2 linked regions of the Aromatoleum aromaticum EbN1 genome follow. The protein of the gene in region 2 interacts with the protein of the main gene of each other region in a pairwise test. Links are inferred from orthologs where the notes say so. Each region holds a gene or a part of one and is shown on either strand. Other genes may lie near its edges. The genes, in order: recO and recR.

What was found.
Region 1: the proteins of recR (region 2) and recO interact in binary tests that used the Escherichia coli proteins (3 or more experiments, as listed by UniProt). The link is inferred for Aromatoleum aromaticum EbN1 from one-to-one orthologs.

What each region holds. Positions count from the first base shown.
Region 1 is NC_006513.1:3,295,491-3,301,376, reverse strand. Bases 1-2,890 are described here. They hold recO (DNA repair protein RecO), read right to left. Parts: upstream 1,861-2,890; coding sequence 1,141-1,860; downstream 1-1,140. Other genes in these bases: rnc (ribonuclease III), read right to left, coding at 2,796-2,890; era (GTPase Era), read right to left, coding at 1,882-2,799; EBN1_RS15705 (pyridoxine 5'-phosphate synthase), read right to left, coding at 389-1,144; acpS (holo-ACP synthase), read right to left, coding at 1-378; nagZ (beta-N-acetylhexosaminidase), read right to left, coding at 1-4. Outside these bases: more of rnc, read right to left, coding at 2,891-3,473; EBN1_RS15685 (DUF4845 domain-containing protein), read right to left, coding at 3,473-3,832; lepB (signal peptidase I), read right to left, coding at 3,851-4,639; lepA (translation elongation factor 4), read right to left, coding at 4,688-5,886. UniProt on the Escherichia coli protein: Involved in DNA repair and RecF pathway recombination.
Region 2 is NC_006513.1:697,609-709,599, forward strand. Bases 4,409-7,349 are described here. They hold recR (recombination mediator RecR), read right to left. Parts: upstream 6,206-7,349; coding sequence 5,612-6,205; downstream 4,409-5,611. Other genes in these bases: EBN1_RS03295 (cytochrome b), read right to left, coding at 4,409-4,825; petA (ubiquinol-cytochrome c reductase iron-sulfur subunit), read right to left, coding at 4,829-5,422; EBN1_RS03310 (YbaB/EbfC family nucleoid-associated protein), read right to left, coding at 6,206-6,529; dnaX (DNA polymerase III subunit gamma/tau), read right to left, coding at 6,554-7,349. In the rest of the region: EBN1_RS03275 (D-amino acid dehydrogenase), read left to right, coding at 217-1,482; EBN1_RS03280 (ClpXP protease specificity-enhancing factor), read right to left, coding at 1,636-2,076; EBN1_RS03285 (glutathione S-transferase N-terminal domain-containing protein), read right to left, coding at 2,112-2,708; EBN1_RS03290 (cytochrome c1), read right to left, coding at 2,805-3,560; more of EBN1_RS03295, read right to left, coding at 3,557-4,408; more of dnaX, read right to left, coding at 7,350-8,533; EBN1_RS03325 (AMP-binding protein), read right to left, coding at 8,918-10,609; EBN1_RS03330 (SGNH/GDSL hydrolase family protein), read left to right, coding at 11,053-11,991. UniProt on the Escherichia coli protein: May play a role in DNA repair. It seems to be involved in an RecBC-independent recombinational process of DNA repair. It may act with RecF and RecO.

The sequences.
Region 1 (5,886 bases), 2.6 Mb from region 2 along the record:
TCATCGTTTCTCGATCAGGGCGAAGGCGACGACGTAGTCCACTTCGTCGGTGAGGCTCAAATGTGCACTGAGGCCGCGCTCGGCCAGAAAGCCGGCCAGTGCCGTACCGTAGCAATACAGCGGCTTGCCGCGCTCGTCGTGGTCAACCGCCACCGCGTGCAGCGTTGCCGGAATCGCGACGCCTGTTCCGAGCGCCTTGCCGAACGCTTCCTTGGCGGCGAAGCGCTTGGCGAGGAAGCGCGCGGGGTCGCGGCTCGCCGCAAAACCGTCGCGCTCGGACGCAGCAAGAATGCGCGCGGCGAAGCGCGCCCCATGACGATCCAGCGAGCGCTGCACGCGTTCGATTTGCACGATGTCGGTGCCGATGCCGTGGATCATGCGCCTCGGCTCATCGCCCGACGCCGGCGGCCTCGCGCATCAGCCGCTTCATTTCGCGCACCGCGTCGCGCAGGCCGGTGAACACCGAACGGCTGACGATCGCGTGGCCGATATGCAGTTCGCGCACCTCCGGCAAACGCGCGATCGGCTGCACGTTGTAGTAGTTCAGCGCATGGCCGGCATTGAAGCGCATGCCAAGCGCCCGGATCGCCTCGCCGGCGCGGCGGACCTTGTCGATCTCGTCCACGACCGCAGCACTCTGCGGATCGCGGCCGGCGGCGTGGAATGCATGGGCGTAGGGGCCGGTATGGATTTCGCAGACCCGGGCGCCGATGCGGGCCGCCGCTTCGACCTGCCCGAGTTCGGCATCGATGAACACGCTCGTGACGATTCCGGCATCGGCGAGCCGTGCGACGACGTCCTTCAGCCGCCCTTCCTGCGCCAGCACGTCGAGTCCGCCCTCGGTGGTCACCTCGTGGCGCCCTTCGGGCACCAGCATCGCCATCTCGGGCCTGAGCGCGCATGCGATGCCGACCATCTCGTCGGTCGCGGCCATCTCGAGGTTCAGCTTGACCTGCGTGAGTTCGCGCAGCCTGCGCACGTCCTCGTCCTGAATGTGGCGGCGGTCTTCGCGCAGATGCACGGTGATGCCGTCCGCTCCGCCCAGATGAGCTTCCATCGCCGCCCAGGCGGGATCCGGTTCCCACGTGCGGCGCGCCTGACGCAGCGTCGCGACGTGGTCGATGTTGACGCCGAGTTCGATCACAGTTCCTGCAACTCCTTCAGCACCCGGCGCGACTGCAGCGGCTGTCCGCCGAGATAGTGGTTGATCAGCAGGCGCAGCAGCGCCTTGCTCTGGAAAAGGGTTTCGGCGCGGGAAAAATCCCCGTGCGCCATGTCGAGCAGCGTCTGGCCGCTCACGCCCGGCAGGCCTTCGTCGTCGCCGGCGAGCCGTACCGGACCTTTCTCGATTATATAGACGTACTGCTGCACGGGATCAACGGGCCGGTTCGAGTCGCCTTCGAGGTCCAGGCCGATGCCGTAACCGAGTTCGCGCAGCAGCGTGAGTTCGAAGCGCCGCAGGATCGGTGCCACGTCGCCGCGTCCGAGTTGCGAAAGCGCGTCCGCATAGGCCTCGAACAGCGCCGGGTGCGCATCCTCGCGTGCGGTGAGCCGCACCAGCAGTTCATTGAGGTAGTAACCGCACATCAATGCCCGACCGGTGAGCAGCGGCTGCCCGCCGCGCCACTCGGCACGCACCAGGGTCTTGACCTCGCCCCCGCCGGACCAGTCCATCAGCAGCGGCTGGAACGCCATGATCACGCCGCGCAGCGCTGACATCGGCCGGCGCGCGCCCTTGGCGACCAGCGCGACTCGGCCGTGGTCGCGCGAGAAAATCTCGACGACCAAGCTGGTTTCGCGCCACGGATAAGTGTGCAGGACGAACGCAGGTTGCTGGTCGATGCGCTGCTTCTGGCTCACGGCCCCACGCGCATGGTCGGGTTATTCGTAGCCGAGACTCTTGAGCGCCCGTTCGTCATCGGCCCAGCCGCTCTTCACCTTGACCCACACTTCGAGGAACACCTTGCCGTCGAAAAGCTTCTCGAGTTCGACACGCGCCTCGGAGGCGATACGCTTCAGTTGCTCGCCCCCCTTGCCGATGACGATGCCCTTGTGGCTGGACCTGTCGACCACGACAGCTGCATAAATTCGACGCAGGTTGCCTTCCGTCTCGAACTTCTCGATCTCGACGGCCACGCCGTAGGGCAGTTCGTCGCCGAGCAGGCGGAACAGCTTCTCGCGCAGGAATTCAGCCGCCAGGAAACGTTCGCTGCGATCGGTGATCTCGTCGGCGCCGTACATCGGCTCGCCTTCTGGCAGCAACGGCGTGGCCGTTTTCACGAGAGCTTCGACGTTCGTGCCGCGTTCGGCACTCAACGGCACGATTTCGGTGAAGGGATAGACTTCCGCCATCTTCGCGATGAACGGCAGGAGCTGGCTCTTGTCGCCCAGCCGGTCGACCTTGTTGATGACCAGCACCACTTTCGCGTCGCCCGGCAACACCGAGACGACCTTGCGGTCGTCGTCGCCGAAGCGCCCGGCCTCGATCACCAGGAACACCAGATCGACGTCGCCGAGCACCTGCGACACGGTGCGATTCATCGAGCGATTCAGCGCGTTGCGATGGCGTGTCTGGAAACCGGGCGTATCGACGAACACGAACTGCGCGTTGTCGCTCGTCAGAATGCCGGTGACGCGATGCCGCGTGGTCTGGGCCTTGCGGGAGACGATGCTGATCTTCTGCCCGATCAGCCGGTTCAGCAAAGTCGACTTGCCCACGTTGGGACGCCCGACGATGGCGACGAAGCCGGTGCGAAACAGCGCCTTGTCATCGGCTTGCGGCGTGTCTTCCTGGTTCATGGCTTCCTCAACTGGGCCAGCGCGAGTTCCGCTGCTTGCTGTTCTGCGGCACGACGGTTGGTGCCGCGGCCGGTGGTGCGAAGGTTCAGTGCGTTGACCTCGCACACCACCTCGAATTCCTGCGCATGGGCTTCGCCGTGGACCTTGGCCATCACATAGGTCGGCAGCGGCAGCTTGCGCCCCTGCAGCAGTTCCTGCAGCGCCGTTTTCGGGTCTTTCGCGGCAACGCCCGGATCGATCGCGGCGATCATCGGGTCGTAGAGGCGATCGATCACCGCTTTCGCGGCGGCGAAGCCCTGATCGAGAAATGTCGCCGCGAACACCGCCTCGAGCGCATCCGCGAGAATCGACGGGCGACGAAAGCCGCCGCTCTTCATCTCGCCTTCGCCCAGGCGGAGATATTCGCCGAGATCGAGTTCCAGCGCGACCCGGTGCAAGCCATCCTGGCACACCAGCGATGCACGCAGGCGCGACATCTCGCCTTCGCGCAGGCTCGCGAAACGCTCGAACAGCGCAATCGCGACGACGCAGTTGAGGATGCTGTCGCCGAGGAACTCCAGGCGCTCGTTGTTCGGCTGTCCGAAACTGCGATGCGTGAGTGCCTGCTCGAGCAGCGCCGGATTGTCGAACCGGTGTCCGAGGCTGCGCTGCAGGCGGTCGAGCTTGCCTGCCACTATTGCTCGGCCGACGTGGCCTGGAAGTCGAACAGCAGGCTGACGTTCCCCGCCACCGGCACCTTGCGTTCGTAAACGACTTCGACGACCGTCTTCCCGCCCGGCCTCGAGATATCGAGGTCTGCCCCGCTCACCGTGACGACGTCGTCGATCTGGCGGCGCCTGTCGAAGCTGCGGCGCAGTTCCGGCGTCGCCACGCCGTTGTCGCCTTCTTCCGCAACCAGCTTCACGTTGCGCTTGATGGCCAGGTATTCGTTGATCGCCGGCACGGTGCGGAACGCGACCAGCAGCGCCGAGCCCAGCAGCGCCCCGACGATCAGCACGCCCATCAGGCTGAGACCCAGTTGTCTGCCTCTCATGCGATTAAGTTCTCCGTATCAATGGAAACCACCGATGCGCTTCATGTCACTGAAGTTGAACCAGATGAAAAATGCACGCCCGACGATGTTCTCGTCGGGCACGAAACCCCACACGCGGCTGTCGCTGCTTGCGTCGCGGTTGTCGCCCATGACGAAATAATGCCCTTCCGGCACAGTGCAGGTTACACCGGCCGTCGTGTAGGTGCAGTTTTCACGGTAGGGGAAGTCCAGCACATGCGGAACGAATGCCGGCGTGTCCCGCTCGATCAGCACCGAATGATTGGCGTCCCCGAGCTTCTCGGCGAAGCGGGGAGAATAGTAGAGCCGGTCCGGATGGAGGTAGTCGGGCTGGGGTACCAGTTCGACCACTTGACCGTTGATCCGTAGTCGCTTGTTCAGGTATTCGACCTTGTCGCCGGGCAGGCCGACCACACGCTTGATGTAGTCGAGGGAAGGATCGGCCGGATAGCGGAACACCATCACATCGCCGCGTTTCGGCTCCTCGACGTCGATGATCTTCTTGTTGATCACCGGCACGCGAATGCCATAGACCCATTTATTGACGAGGATGAAGTCCCCGACGAGCAGCGTCGGAATCATCGAGCCCGACGGAATCTTGAACGGCTCGACGAGAAAGGATCGCAGCGCGAACACGATCAGGATGACCGGGAAAAAGCTCGCCCCGTACTCGACCCACCAAGGCGGAGGGGAGCCGGGTGCGCGCCGTTTGCGCGCGATAAAGCGGTCGATCAGCCACAGCACTCCGGTGGCGACAAGCAGCAGAAACAATACCAGGGCGAAATTCACACGGACTCCGTATCGAAGCGTTCCGGCGCCATCACGCCGGTCTGCGCATCATTTGCCTTCATCGACTCGTAGCACGGCGAGGAAAGCTTCCTGCGGGATCTCCACGTTGCCCACCTGCTTCATCCGCTTCTTGCCCTCCTTCTGCTTTTCGAGCAGCTTCTTCTTGCGCGAGATGTCCCCGCCATAGCACTTGGCGAGCACGTTCTTGCGCAGCGCCTTGATCGTTTCACGGGCGACGATGTGGGAGCCGATCGCCGACTGGATCGCAACATCGAACATCTGGCGCGGGATCAGTCCGCGCAGTTTCGCCGCGACTTCACGCCCACGGTACTGGGCCGAGGCGCGATGGACGATCACCGATAACGCGTCGACTTTCTCGCCGCCGACCAGCAGGTCGAGCTTGACGAGATCGGCTGCGCGGTACTCCTTGAACTCGTAGTCGAGCGACGCGTAGCCGCGTGAAACAGACTTCAGCTTGTCGAAGAAGTCCATCACGACTTCGTTCATCGGCAGGTCGTAGATCAGCTGGACTTGGCGACCGTGGTAGCGCATGTCCACCTGCGCGCCGCGCTTGAGGTTGCACAGCGTGATGACCGGCCCGACGTAGTCCTGGGGCAGGAAGATCGTCGCGGTGATGATCGGCTCGCGGATCTCGGCAATCTTCGACTGATCCGGGAGCTTGGCCGGGTTCTCGACGCGGATCACCTCGCCGCTGTTCATGACGACTTCGTACACCACCGTGGGCGCGGTGGTGATGAGGTTCATGTCGAATTCACGCTCGAGCCGCTCCTGCACGATGTCCATGTGCAGCAGGCCGAGAAAACCGCAGCGGAACCCGAAGCCGAGCGCCTGCGACACTTCCGGCTCGTACTGCAGCGAAGCGTCGTTGAGTCGGAGCTTTTCGAGCGAATCGCGCAGCTGGTCGTATTCGCTCGATTCGACCGGGTAAAGTCCGGCGAACACCTGCGGCTTGATTTCCTTGAAGCCGGGCAGTGGTTCGCTCGCCGGGCGCATCGCGAGCGTCACCGTGTCGCCAACTTTCGCCGCCTGCAGTTCCTTGATCCCGGCGATGATGAATCCGACCTCGCCGGCCGACAGTTGGGGACGCGCCACGGAGCGCGGCGTAAACACGCCGACCTGGTCGCACGGGTATTGCGCGCCATTGGCCATCAGCAGGATGCGGTCCTTCGGCTTGAGCACGCCATCGACGACGCGCACGAGCATCACGACGCCGACGTAATTGTCGA
Region 2 (11,991 bases):
TCCAGCCGGGCCAGACTTCAGTTTGTTTCGCAACCTTGCGGCGCGGATTATCCCGCGGAAGGCGATCGAGCGCACCACTATGCGCGAACGCGGTTATGATCCTTGGGCGATCGCTGCGCCTGCACATCCGCACGGCTCGTACCGCGCGCCCGCGGGCATCGCACGTCCGGTCCGGCGCGGCTCAAAAATTTTCCCCGTTCAACCCATTCTCCGACTATGCACGTTCTGGTTCTCGGCGCCGGCGTCACCGGCGTCACCACCGCCTGGTATCTCGCCAGGGCAGGCTTCGAAGTAAGCGTGGCAGACCGCCAGCCCGAGGCCGCGCTCGAAACCAGCTACGCCAACGGCGGCCAGATCTCGATCAGCCACCCTGAACCTTGGGCGAACCCCGCTGCCCCGCTCAACGCCTTGCGCTGGCTCGGCCGGGAGGATGCCCCGTTGCTGTTCCGCCCCCACGCCGATCCCGCCCAATGGGCGTGGACGCTCGCGTTCCTGCGTGAATGCCTGCCGCACCGGACGCGGCGCAACACTGCAGCCATCGCCAGTCTCGCCGTGCATAGTGGCGAACGCCTGCGCACGCTGCGCGCGGAAACCGGCCTCGCCTACGATCATCTCGAGCACGGCATCCTGCATCTGTTCTTTACGCCGCAGGAGTTCGCGCGCGTCCCCAACAAGGTTGCAGAACTCGCCACCTACGGCATCCAGGCCCGCTCGTGCAGCCGCGACGAATGCGTCGCGATCGAACCTGCACTCGCCGGCACGGCCGGGGAGCTTGCGGGCGGTCTGTATGCACCGAACGACGAGTCGGGGGACGCTTTCCGTTTCACCCAGGCACTCGCCGAGCGGGCAGCGCAGGCGGGCGTGCGCTTCCATTACAGCACCACGATCAGCCGCATCGACCACAGCGGCGGGCGCATTAACGGCATCGAGGTCCACGACGCCGAAGGACGCAACGGCACCCTCACCGCCGCAGCCTACGTGCTGTGCCTCGGCAGCTACAGCCGCCTGCTGGTCGCCCCGCTTGGCGAGCACCTGCCGATCTACCCGGTGAAAGGGTATTCGGTGACCGTTCCGCTACACGACTTGGCACGGGCCCCCAGCGTCAGCCTCACCGATGAATCGCGCCGCATCGTGTGCTCGCGCCTCGGCGACCGGTTGCGCGTCGCGGGAACTGCGGAATTGAACGGCTACAATACCGACATCAACCTGGCCCGCTGCCAGGCCATCCTGGACTGGCTGGAGGCGCGCTTTCCCGGCGCCACCGACACCGCCGAGGCGCACCTGTGGGCCGGCCTGCGCCCCGCCACGCCCGGCAACATCCCGCTGATCGGGCGGAGCCGCCTGTCGAACCTTTGGTACAACACCGGACACGGGACACTTGGATGGACGCTCGCCTGCGGCTCTGCCAGCTGTCTCGTCGATCTCATGTCGGGCTATCCGGCGCCGGTGCCCAACTTCCCGTTCCTGGGAAACGAAGCCTGATCTGCACCCGGCAACGCTCGTCGCGCTGACCGAGTGCCTCCCCGGCATCCGCAGCCACGCCACGGCCTGTCGACGAACCCGGACCGGGCGCCGTATTCCGTCTTCTTCGGTCCTCGGCGCGAATACGACAAGGACGTGCAGCCTGCTGCTCGGTTACTTGACGATCTTCAGGTGGTTGCGCGCTGCTGACGGACGCTTTTCCGCAGGCGGCGTGGCGGCGGCACTGCCCTCGTCCTGCTGTCCGTCGACCTGCGGGGCCGGGACAGCGGGCGACTCGACCGCCGCTTCAGGCTCGAACGCCATGCCGTGCCCGTTCTCCCGCGCGTAGATTGCAAGGACGTTGGACACCGGGACCGACAGCGCATGGGCGACGCCGCCGAAGCGCGCCTGGAAAGTGATCAGGTCGTTGCCCATGACCAGTTGCTGTGTCGCTTCGGGACCCAGGTTGAGCACGATCTGCCCGTCTTGCGCATAGCCGGTCGGGACCACGGTACGCTCGTCGACGAGTACCGCGATATGGGGCGTGAAGCCCTGGTCGACACACCATTCGAAAATGGCGCGGAGCAGGTAGGGTTTGGTAGATATGTTTGTCATGGTTAGGTAGCGCCCCTCACACGGGGCCTCGGCATTCAGCGCCGCATCACCTTTTCGGACGGAGTCAGGGCATCGATGAAACCCTGCCGGCTGAAAATGCGTTCGGCGTATTTCATGAGGTTCGCCGCGGCCTTCGGCAGTTCGATGCCGTAATGTTCGAGACGCCACAGCAAGGGGGCGATCGCGACGTCGAGCATCGAGAACTCGTCGCCGAGCATGAACTTCTGCTTGACGAAGATCGGTGCGAGCTGGACGAGCTCGTCACGCACGTGGGCGCGGCTCTTTTCGACGCCCTTCTGGTTCTTCTCGAGCACGTCGATGTGTGAGAACAGTTCGTGCTCGAACGTGTGCAGCAACTGGCGGGCACGCGCGCGCAGGATCGGGTCTGGCGGCATCAGCTGCGGATGCGGAAAGCGCTCGTCGATATACTCGTTGATGATGTTCGCCTCGTACAGGACGAGGTCGCGGTCGACCAGCACCGGCACCCGGTTGTACGGATTGATGACGGCGATGTCTTCAGGCTTGTTGTAGAGGTCGACATCGATGACTTCGAAGTCCATTCCCTTTTCGAAGAGCACGATCCGGCAGCGGTGGCTGAACGGATCGGTTGTGCCGGAATACAGGTTCATCATGTTGTTGCAGCTCCTGATACAAAAGCAAAGCGCACCACGCGATGACCGCGTGGTGCGTCAAATTCAGTGAGTGCGCGGATCAGATCCGGCGGCTTCTCAGTGAATATCCTTCCAGTAATTTTTCTTCAAAGCATAGGAGAGCACGAACAGCCCCGCCAGGAAGATCAGTACGTAGATCCCGATCGTCTTGCGTTTGTCGGCCATCGGCTCGCCCATCCAGACCAGGAAGGAGACCAGATCGGCAACCGTCTTGTCATACTCCTCGACGCTCATCTTGCCCGGCGTTGCCAGTTCGAGAGCGATCGATTTTGTGCCGTCCTCGTGCTCGGTGACCTTCGCGACCTGCTGGCCCTGCAGTTCCCACAGCGCGTGCGGCATGCCGACGTTGCCGAATACCACGTTGTTCCAGCCTGTCGGGCGCGCCGGATCACGGTAGAACTGGCGCAGGTACGTGTATATCCAGTCGGCGCCGCTGCCGAACTCGGATGCGCGCTGGCGCGCGATCAGCGTCAGGTCGGGCGGCGTCACCCCGAACCACACTTTCGATTCGGCCGGACGCATCGCGATCTTCATCAGGTCGCCGACGCGTTCGCCGGTGAACATCAGGTTGTCGCGGATCTGCTGCTCGTCGAGACCGATCTGCTGCAGCGTGTTGTAACGCGCGAAGCTTGCGCTGTGGCAGCTCAGGCAGTAGTTGACGAACAGTTTGGCGCCATTCTGCAGCGCGGCCGGGTCGGAGCTGACCGGCGCCTTGTCGAGGTGCAGTTCCGCCCCGGCGGACAGCGCGAGAGCCGGCGCGAACAGCACGATGGCAGCCAGGCGCTTGAGAGTCTTGATCACACGAATGCTCATTTGAACGTCACCCTTTCCGGTTCGGGTTTGCACTTGTCGAGTTTGCTGTACCACGGCATCAACAGGAAGAACGCGAAGTACAGCACCGAGCAGATCTGGGCCGCCAGGGTACGGCCCGGGGTCGGGGGCAGCACGCCGAGGTAGCCGAGGATGAAGAACGCGACCAGGAACACTGCCAGGATCGCCTTGAACAGCCCGCCCTTGTAGCGGATCGACTTCACCGGGCTGCGATCCAGCCAGGGCAGGAAGGCGATGATCACGACCGACGCCCCCATCGCGACGACGCCCCAGAACTTCGCGTCGACGCCGAACAGCGGGTACGTGACCGCGCGCAGGATCGAGTAGAACGGCGTGAAATACCACACCGGCGCGATGTGCAGCGGCGTCTTCAGCGGGTCGGCGGGGATGAAGTTGTTGTACTCGAGGAAGTAGCCGCCGCCCTCGGGCCAGAAGAACAGGATTGCCGAGAACACGATCAGGAAACCGACCACGCCCGCGATGTCCTTCACGGTGTAGTACGGGTGGAACGGAATGCCGTCGAGCGGGATCCCGTTGGCGTCCTTTTTCTTCTTGATCTCGACACCGTCCGGATTGTTCGAGCCGACTTCGTGCAGCGCGACGATGTGCGCCAGCACCAGGCCGATCAGCACCAGCGGCACGGCGATCACGTGAAACGAGAAGAAGCGGTTCAGCGTCGCGTCGGACACCACGTAGTCGCCACGAATCACCAGCGACAGGTCCGGCCCGATCACGGGGATCGCGGAGAACAGGTTCACGATCACCTGCGCACCCCAGAACGACATCTGCCCCCACGGCAGCAGGTAGCCCATGAACGCTTCGGCCATCAGCGCGAGGAAGATCAACGTGCCGAACACCCAGATCAGCTCGCGCGGCTTGCGATACGATCCGTACAGCAGCCCGCGGAACATGTGCAGGTAGACGACGATGAAGAACGCCGACGCCCCGGTCGAGTGCAGGTAGCGGATCAGCCAGCCGCCCGGCACTTCGCGCATGATGTATTCGACGCTGGCGAACGCGACGGGGATGCCGGACGCGTTCAGCGAAGCATCGGGCTTGTAGTGCATGACCAGGAAGATGCCGGTCACGATCTGGATCACCAGCACCAGGAGCGCGAGCGAACCGAAGAAGTACCAGAAATTGAAGTTCTTCGGCGCGTAATATTCCGACAGGTGCGCCTTCCAGGTCGACGTGAGCGGGAAGCGCGCGTCGATCCAGTGCATCAGTTCTTGTGATTTTGTAGTCATCGCTTAGGCCTTTGCGTCGTCACCGATGAGAATCCGCGTATCCGCGAGGAACTTGTAGGGCGGAATCTCGAGATTGTCCGGCGCCGGCATGCTGCGATAGACGCGGCCGGCAAGGTCGAACAGGGAGCCGTGGCAGGGGCACAGGAAGCCGCCCGGCCAGTCGGGCCCGACGCCGCTTTCGGCACCGACCTTGAACTTGTCGCTCGGCGAACAGCCCAGGTGGGTGCAGATGCCGACCGCGACGAGGTATTCGGGGTTGATCGAACGATGCTTGTTCTGCGCGTATTCCGGCTGCATCGGTTTTTCCGAAGCCGGATCGCTCACCAGCGGCTCGGTCTTTTCCAGCGACGCGAGCATTTCGGGCGTGCGCCGCAGGATCCACACCGGTTTGCCGCGCCACTCCACCGTCATCATCTCGCCCGGCGCAAGCTTGCCGATATCCGCTTCGACCGGGGCGCCTGCCGCCTTGGCTCGATCCGACGGCGTCAAGCTGGCAACGAACGGCACCGCCGTCGCGACCACTGCAACGCCACCGACCGCCGAGGTTGCGACAAGCAGTTGCCGACGGCCACTGTCCATCTTCTGATCCACGCTCATGACATCATTCCTGAAAAGAAAGCCATTTCCGGATACAAAAAAACTGCCGGATTCTATCAAACTGGCCGCAACATAAAAAGCATAAAGCTCAAAGGTGTATTCGGATCATGTATTTAACATTGCACGCCGAGGCCCGGAACGGGGTGGCAAGGCGGCGTTTTATGCGCCGCAGCAGGCCGCTGCCGGGAATCAGAGCGGGCGCCTCTCGACGAGCGCCTGGGCGATCGTGCCGGTGTCGGTGTGCTCGAGTTCGCCGCCCACCGGTACGCCCCGCGACAGGCGACTGACCCTGATGCCGCGCGCAGCGAGCAGCTCCGCGACGATGTGGGCCGTCGCCTCGCCTTCATTCGTGAAGTTCGTCGCGAGAATCACTTCCTGCACGGTGCTGTCGGCGACGCGGGCGAGCAGCTTGTCGAACTTGAGCTCGCGCGGACCGATGCCATCGAGCGGCGACAGACGGCCCATGAGCACGTAATACAGGCCGTTGTACGCATGGGTCTGCTCGATCACCGCGAGGTCGGCCGGCATTTCGACGACGCACAGCAGCGACGCGTCGCGCTGCGGGCTCGCGCAGCGCTGGCAGATCTCGGTTTCGGTGAAAGTGTTGCAGCGTTCGCAATGACGCAGCACCGCGAGCGCATTGCCGAGCGCCCGGGCAAGGCGTTCGGCGCCACGCTGGTCGCGCTGCAAAAGATGGTAGGCCATGCGCTGCGCGGACTTCGGCCCGACTCCGGGCAGGCCGCGCAACGCGTCGATCAGCTCGTCGAGACTCGAAGGTGACATTCAGAACGGCAGCTTCATCCCGGGCGGCAGGTTGAGGCCGGACGTGAAGCCCGCCATTTTCTCCTGCGTCGTCGTTTCCACGCGGCGCACTGCGTCATTGACAGCGGCCGCGAGGAGATCCTCGAGCATTTCCTTGTCGTCCATCACCGAGTCGTCGATCGTCACCCGGCGCACGTCGTACTTGCAGGTCATCAGCACCTTGACCATTCCGGCGCCCGACTGCCCCTCGACTTCGACCGAGGCCAGCTGGTCCTGCATCTTCTTCATGTTTTCCTGCATCTGCTGGGCCTGTTTCATCAGCCCGGCAATTCCGCCTTTCATCATCGCCAGATTCTCCGCAAGAGGAATTCAAAGTGGTCTTACCGACGCTTCCACGAGGGACGCGTCGAATCGTTCGATCAGTTCACGCACGAAAGGGTCGCTCTCGAGCGCCGCCACGGCCTCGATGTGCCGCGCCCGTTTTTCTGCCTGGTCGCGCTGCGCCGGGGTTTCGCCGGCGATCGCGCCGGTCTCGATCCTGAGCCGCAGCGGAGCGCCATACTGCGCCGCAAGCGCGTCCTGCAGGCGGTCGAGGAGTCCCGGATTCATGCCCAGCAAATGGCGATGGGTTTCGGACAACCGAAGGTTCACCACACCTTCGACAAATCCGATCCATTCGCAGTGCTGCGCGAGTTCCCGCATCATTCCGCCAAGGCCCAGCACGCGCAGGATCGCATGCCATTCGCCGGCAGCGAAAGCCGATCCGATGTCGAGCCCTGTCGTGCCCGGTGACGCAACTGTGGCTTCCGGCTGCTCGGCGCGCCGCGGAACAGCACTTCCGGGGGCCGTCGCGCTTCGTGCCGGCGGCCGCTCGACCTCCGCGTCGCTTGGGCGCACGGGCGCCGGCGCGGCCGAGGAGGCAGGTTGCGGCACCGATGTTTCGCCGGCGAACGCCTCCGGCGGCAGATCTTCCCATGGAGGAACGGAGTTCGATGGTTCGATCGGACTTTCGGCGACCGCCACCGCACTGCCGGGCGTCGACAAACGCCTCCCGGCTTCGGCAATCGCGCGTTCGCGTGGCAGATGCTCCGCGGGGATTACCTTTGCCGCCGGGGATCTTGCTGCCGGCGCCGCGTCGCGCGGCGCCCCCGATGCCGTCGCCCGTGCTGTGAGGCTCGCAGCCGGCTGTGGCGACGGGGAGATGACACGCGCCCGACCCGCCCCCCCTCCGCCTGCCGCGTCGCCGGGACTGCCGAGCGCCACCGGCTGCTCGGGGCGAAATGCGTGCAGGCGCAGCAGGCTCATAGTGAAGCCCGCATAGTCGTCCGGCGCCAGCGACAGTTCGTCGCGGCCGTGGATGGCGATCTGGTAGGCGAGTTGCAGGAACTCGGCGTCGAAGGCCTCGGCATACGGCGCGAGACGTTGACGTTCCGCCTCGTCGGCGATCGCCGCCGGGGCGAACTGCACGAGCGCGATGCGGTGCAGCAGCGAGGCGAGCGCCTGCAACGCCGCGTCGAACGACAGGCTGCGCGCCTCCATGCGGTCGGCCACGGCGAGCATCCCGGCGACGTCGCCCGCAGCCAGCGCGTCGAGCACCGCGTACAGATGATCGTCGCCGACCGTACCGAGCATGTGCGAGACCTGCTCTTCCTCGACGCGCCCAGAACCGTGCGCGATCGCCTGGTCGAGCAGCGACAGCGCATCGCGCATCGAGCCGTTGGCGGCCTTGGCGAGATGGCGCAGTGCGGGCGCTTCGAAGGGCACGCCCTCGGCCTCGAGAATGCCGCCGAGATGGTCGATGATGTGCCCCGGCGGCATCTGCTTGAGGTTGAACTGCAGGCAGCGGGAGAGCACTGTCACCGGGATTTTCTGCGGATCCGTCGTCGCGAGGATGAACTTGACGTGTTCGGGAGGCTCTTCGAGCGTTTTCAGCATCGCGTTGAACGCATGCCCGGTCAGCATGTGGACTTCGTCGATCATGTAGACCTTGTAGCGCCCCTGCACCGGTGCATACACCGCCTTGTCGAGCAGCGCAGCCATGTCCTCGACGCCGCGGTTCGAAGCGGCATCCATCTCGACGTAGTCGGGAAAACGGTCCGCGTCGATCGCGCGGCAGGCCGCGCAGGTGCCGCAGGGTTCGGGCGTAACGCCGGTCTCGCAGTTCAGCGCTTTGGCGAGAATGCGCGAAATGGTCGTCTTGCCGACGCCGCGCGTGCCCGTGAACAGCCACGCGTGGTGCAGCCGACCGGTGGCGAGCGCATGGCTGAGCGCCCGGACGACGTGTTCCTGGCCGACCAGCGTCGCGAAATTCTTCGGGCGCCACTTGCGGGCGAGAACCTGATAGCTCATGGCAGGATTCTAGCAGAGCGGCCCTCGTCGCGCGGCGCCGCCGCCCCATGGACAGGGCGCACCCCGGCCTGAAACGGGCGCCGCCGGCCCCAATGAGCCGAAGGGCGTCTTCATCGGAAGACGCCCTTCGCGCGATTGTTCGGGGTGGCGAGCCTGACCCCCGGCACTTGCAGGGAACGGCTGTGGCTGCTGCCTTCCGGCCCTGACCAGGTTCACCGCGCTGCAATGCGGGGAGACCCGCCACGGCCGCAATTGTACCAGCTTACGGCGGGCAGCACCCGGCGGTTGATCTCCTCGAGGAAACTCCGCCGGCTCGGCTCCGGACATGAAAACGGCGGGTTGCCCCGCCGTCCGCACTTGCCTTTTGGCGTTACCTGGCGTTGATCAGCCCTTCAGCTCCGGGAAGTCCTCTTCGAAGAACTCCAGCGCACCGCGCACTGTCGAGGCGTCCTTGCCCTGTTCGCTCCTGCGCAGCTCGATGCGCCTGATCTTGCCCGAGATGGTCTTCGGCAGATCGGAGAACTCGATGCGGCGGATGCGCTTGTACGGTGCGAGCTTGTCGCGCGTGAAAGCGAAGATGTCCTTCGCGAGCTCCTTGCCAGCCTCGAAGCCCGGCGCGAGGATCACGTAGGCTTTCGGCACTGCGAGGCGCACCGGATCCGGACTCGGCACAACTGCCGCCTCGGCAACCGCGGGGTGCTCGATCAGCACCGATTCGAGCTCGAACGGGCTGATGCGGTAGTCCGACGCCTTGAACACGTCGTCGGCGCGGCCGACGTAGGTGATGTAGCCATCGGCGTCGATGCTCGCGACGTCCCCGGTGTGGTAGTGACCGTTGCGCATGACCTCGCTGGTCTTCTCGGCGTCACCGGCGTAGCCGAGCATCAGCCCGACCGGACGCTTCGCAAGCACCAGCGACACTTCGCCCTCTTCGGCCGGCTTGTCGTCGGCGTCGAGCAGCGCGATCGTGTAGCCGGGCAATGGCCGACCCATCGAACCGGGTTTGAGAACCTGTCCCGGCGTGTTGCCGATCTGGCACGTCGTCTCGGTCTGGCCGAAGCCGTCGCGGATCGTAATGCCCCACGCCTTTTTCACCTGGTCGATGACTTCAGGGTTGAGCGGCTCGCCGGCGCCGATCAGTTCGCGCAGGTTCGTCTTCACCGACGCGAGGTCCTGCTGGATCAGCATGCGCCACACCGTCGGAGGCGCGCACATCGTCGTGATCTCGTATTTCACCAACACGTCGAGCAGCGCGCGCGCGTTGAAGCGGTTGTAGTTGTACAGGAACACGCAGGCACCGGCGTTCCACGGCGCGAAGAAGCAGCTCCACGCGTGCTTCGCCCAGCCCGGCGAGCTGATGTTCATGTGACGGTCGCCGGGCTGCAGGCCGATCCAGTACATTGTTGACAGGTGGCCGACCGGGTAGGACTGATGGCTGTGCTCGACGAGCTTCGGCTTCGACGTCGTGCCGGACGTGAAATACAGCAGCAGCGGATCGGTGGCGCGGGTGACGCCTTCCGGCGCGAATTCGGGCGACGCCGCGTACGCCTCCTCGAGCGAGAGCCAGCCGCCGGTCGCGCCGCCGACGCTGATGCGCGTGTAGTCGCCGGGAAGTTCCGCGAACTTGTCAGTGTGGGCCTTGCCGATGACGACGTGCCTGACCTGGCCGCGGTCGAGGCGGTCGAGCAGATCTTCGGGCGTCAGCAAGGTGGTCGCCGGGATCACGACGGCGCCGAGCTTGATCGCCGCGAGCATCGTTTCCCACAGCGGCACTTCGTTGCCGAGCATGATCAGGATGCGGTCGCCGCGCACGACGCCTTGGCTGCGCAGCCAGTTCGCGACGCGGTTCGAGCGCGCCGACATCTCGGCGAACGACAGCTTCGCCTCTTGCCCGTCCTCCTCGACGATCCACAGCGCGGGCTTGTCGTTGCCCTGCGCCATCGTGTCGAAGTAGTCCAGCGCCCAGTTGAATTCGGTCAGCTGCGGCCACTGGAAGCCGGCGTACGCGGTGGCGTAGTCGGTCCGGTTGGCCAGCAGGAAATCCCGCGCTTTCAGAAACCCGGCAACTGCAGTCATGTGCTCTCCTTTCCCATATGCAACGCCGCGGACGCCCGTCCGCGACGCGTGTTGTACGCCGGCTCGCAATCCCGGGCTGCCGTCGCCCCGCGACAGGCGCGGCGAAGAAGCGGGGGAACAGTCCGCTGCTGGCGGAGTAATTGAAATCCGGCAATCACGAAAGATCGCCGGGCAGTATTGTGACGTTGACGTCAACGTCATGCAATCACCTCTCGACGGTAGCGTGACCGGACTCCAGCCGACCCCCGCTTCCCGGCCCCTGCTTTCTGTTCATTCGGCATATCGATCAATGCAGATCGGAAAACGTCGAAAAATTTTACAGTCCATTGGGCGGGCAATCTAAACGCCTGCAGCCTTCCCTTTTTAAACAGTAGTTTAGATTCGCAGGAATGCCCCTTGCTGCCTTATCGAGCGACTCATCATCGGCGCGCCACGAGGGCTTCATGCACATGTCCAGCGTCCTCAGATCCATGCTTTTGCTCGCGCTGGCTCCCGTCACGGCCCTCGCGGCGCCTTTCAGCAATATCTATTTCTTCGGCGACAGCCTGTCGGACACCGGCAACGATTTCCTCCTCAGCAGCGCAATCCATGCGGGCGATCCGAGTTTTCCTATCGTCCCCGATCCGATCGGCTACCCCGCTTCCGGACAATTCTCGAACGGCCCGGTCTATTCGGAACTCTTCGCGAGCCGGCTCGGTTTCGACGTGCAGCCGTCGCGGCTCGGCGGGACGAACTACGCTTATGGCGGCGCCGGGACCGGTTCGGTCATCCTGCCGTTCTCGTCGAGCTTCAGCGAGCAAGTACAGCAATACGTTGAGGCGCCCGGGGCTGCGGACCCGGGCGCGCTCTACGTGCTCTTCATCGGATCGAACGATGTAGAGGATATTTTGGCGGGGGCGCCGCCAGCCGCGACGATCGAAGCCGCGATCGGCCGGATCGGCATGGCCGTCGAGGCCCTTGCGCTCGAAGGAGTGGGTCATTTCCTGATTCCCAACGTTCCCGATCTCGGGCTCGTGCCGGCCACCACCGGGAACGGCGCGATTGCGCGAAACGAGGAGGCTACCGCTGCGAGCCTCGCGTTCAACACTGCGCTCGCCGCGTTGCTCGACAGCCTGGGCCACCTCGACCTCCGGACTTTCGACACGTTCGCGCTGCTCAACGATGCAGTCATGAATCCTTCGACCTATGGCCTGACGGACGCGCAGCACTGGTGTCAGCGCGAGACCGGCATCGCGGCGGACGGCCAACCGCTATACGAGCTGCTGTGCAGCGAGGCCGAAGCCGACCGTCATCTCTTCTGGGATTACACCCACCCGACGACCGCCGGCCACCGCGTCCTTGCCGACGCGCTGTTCGCGGCACTCCAGATCCCGGAACCGGGA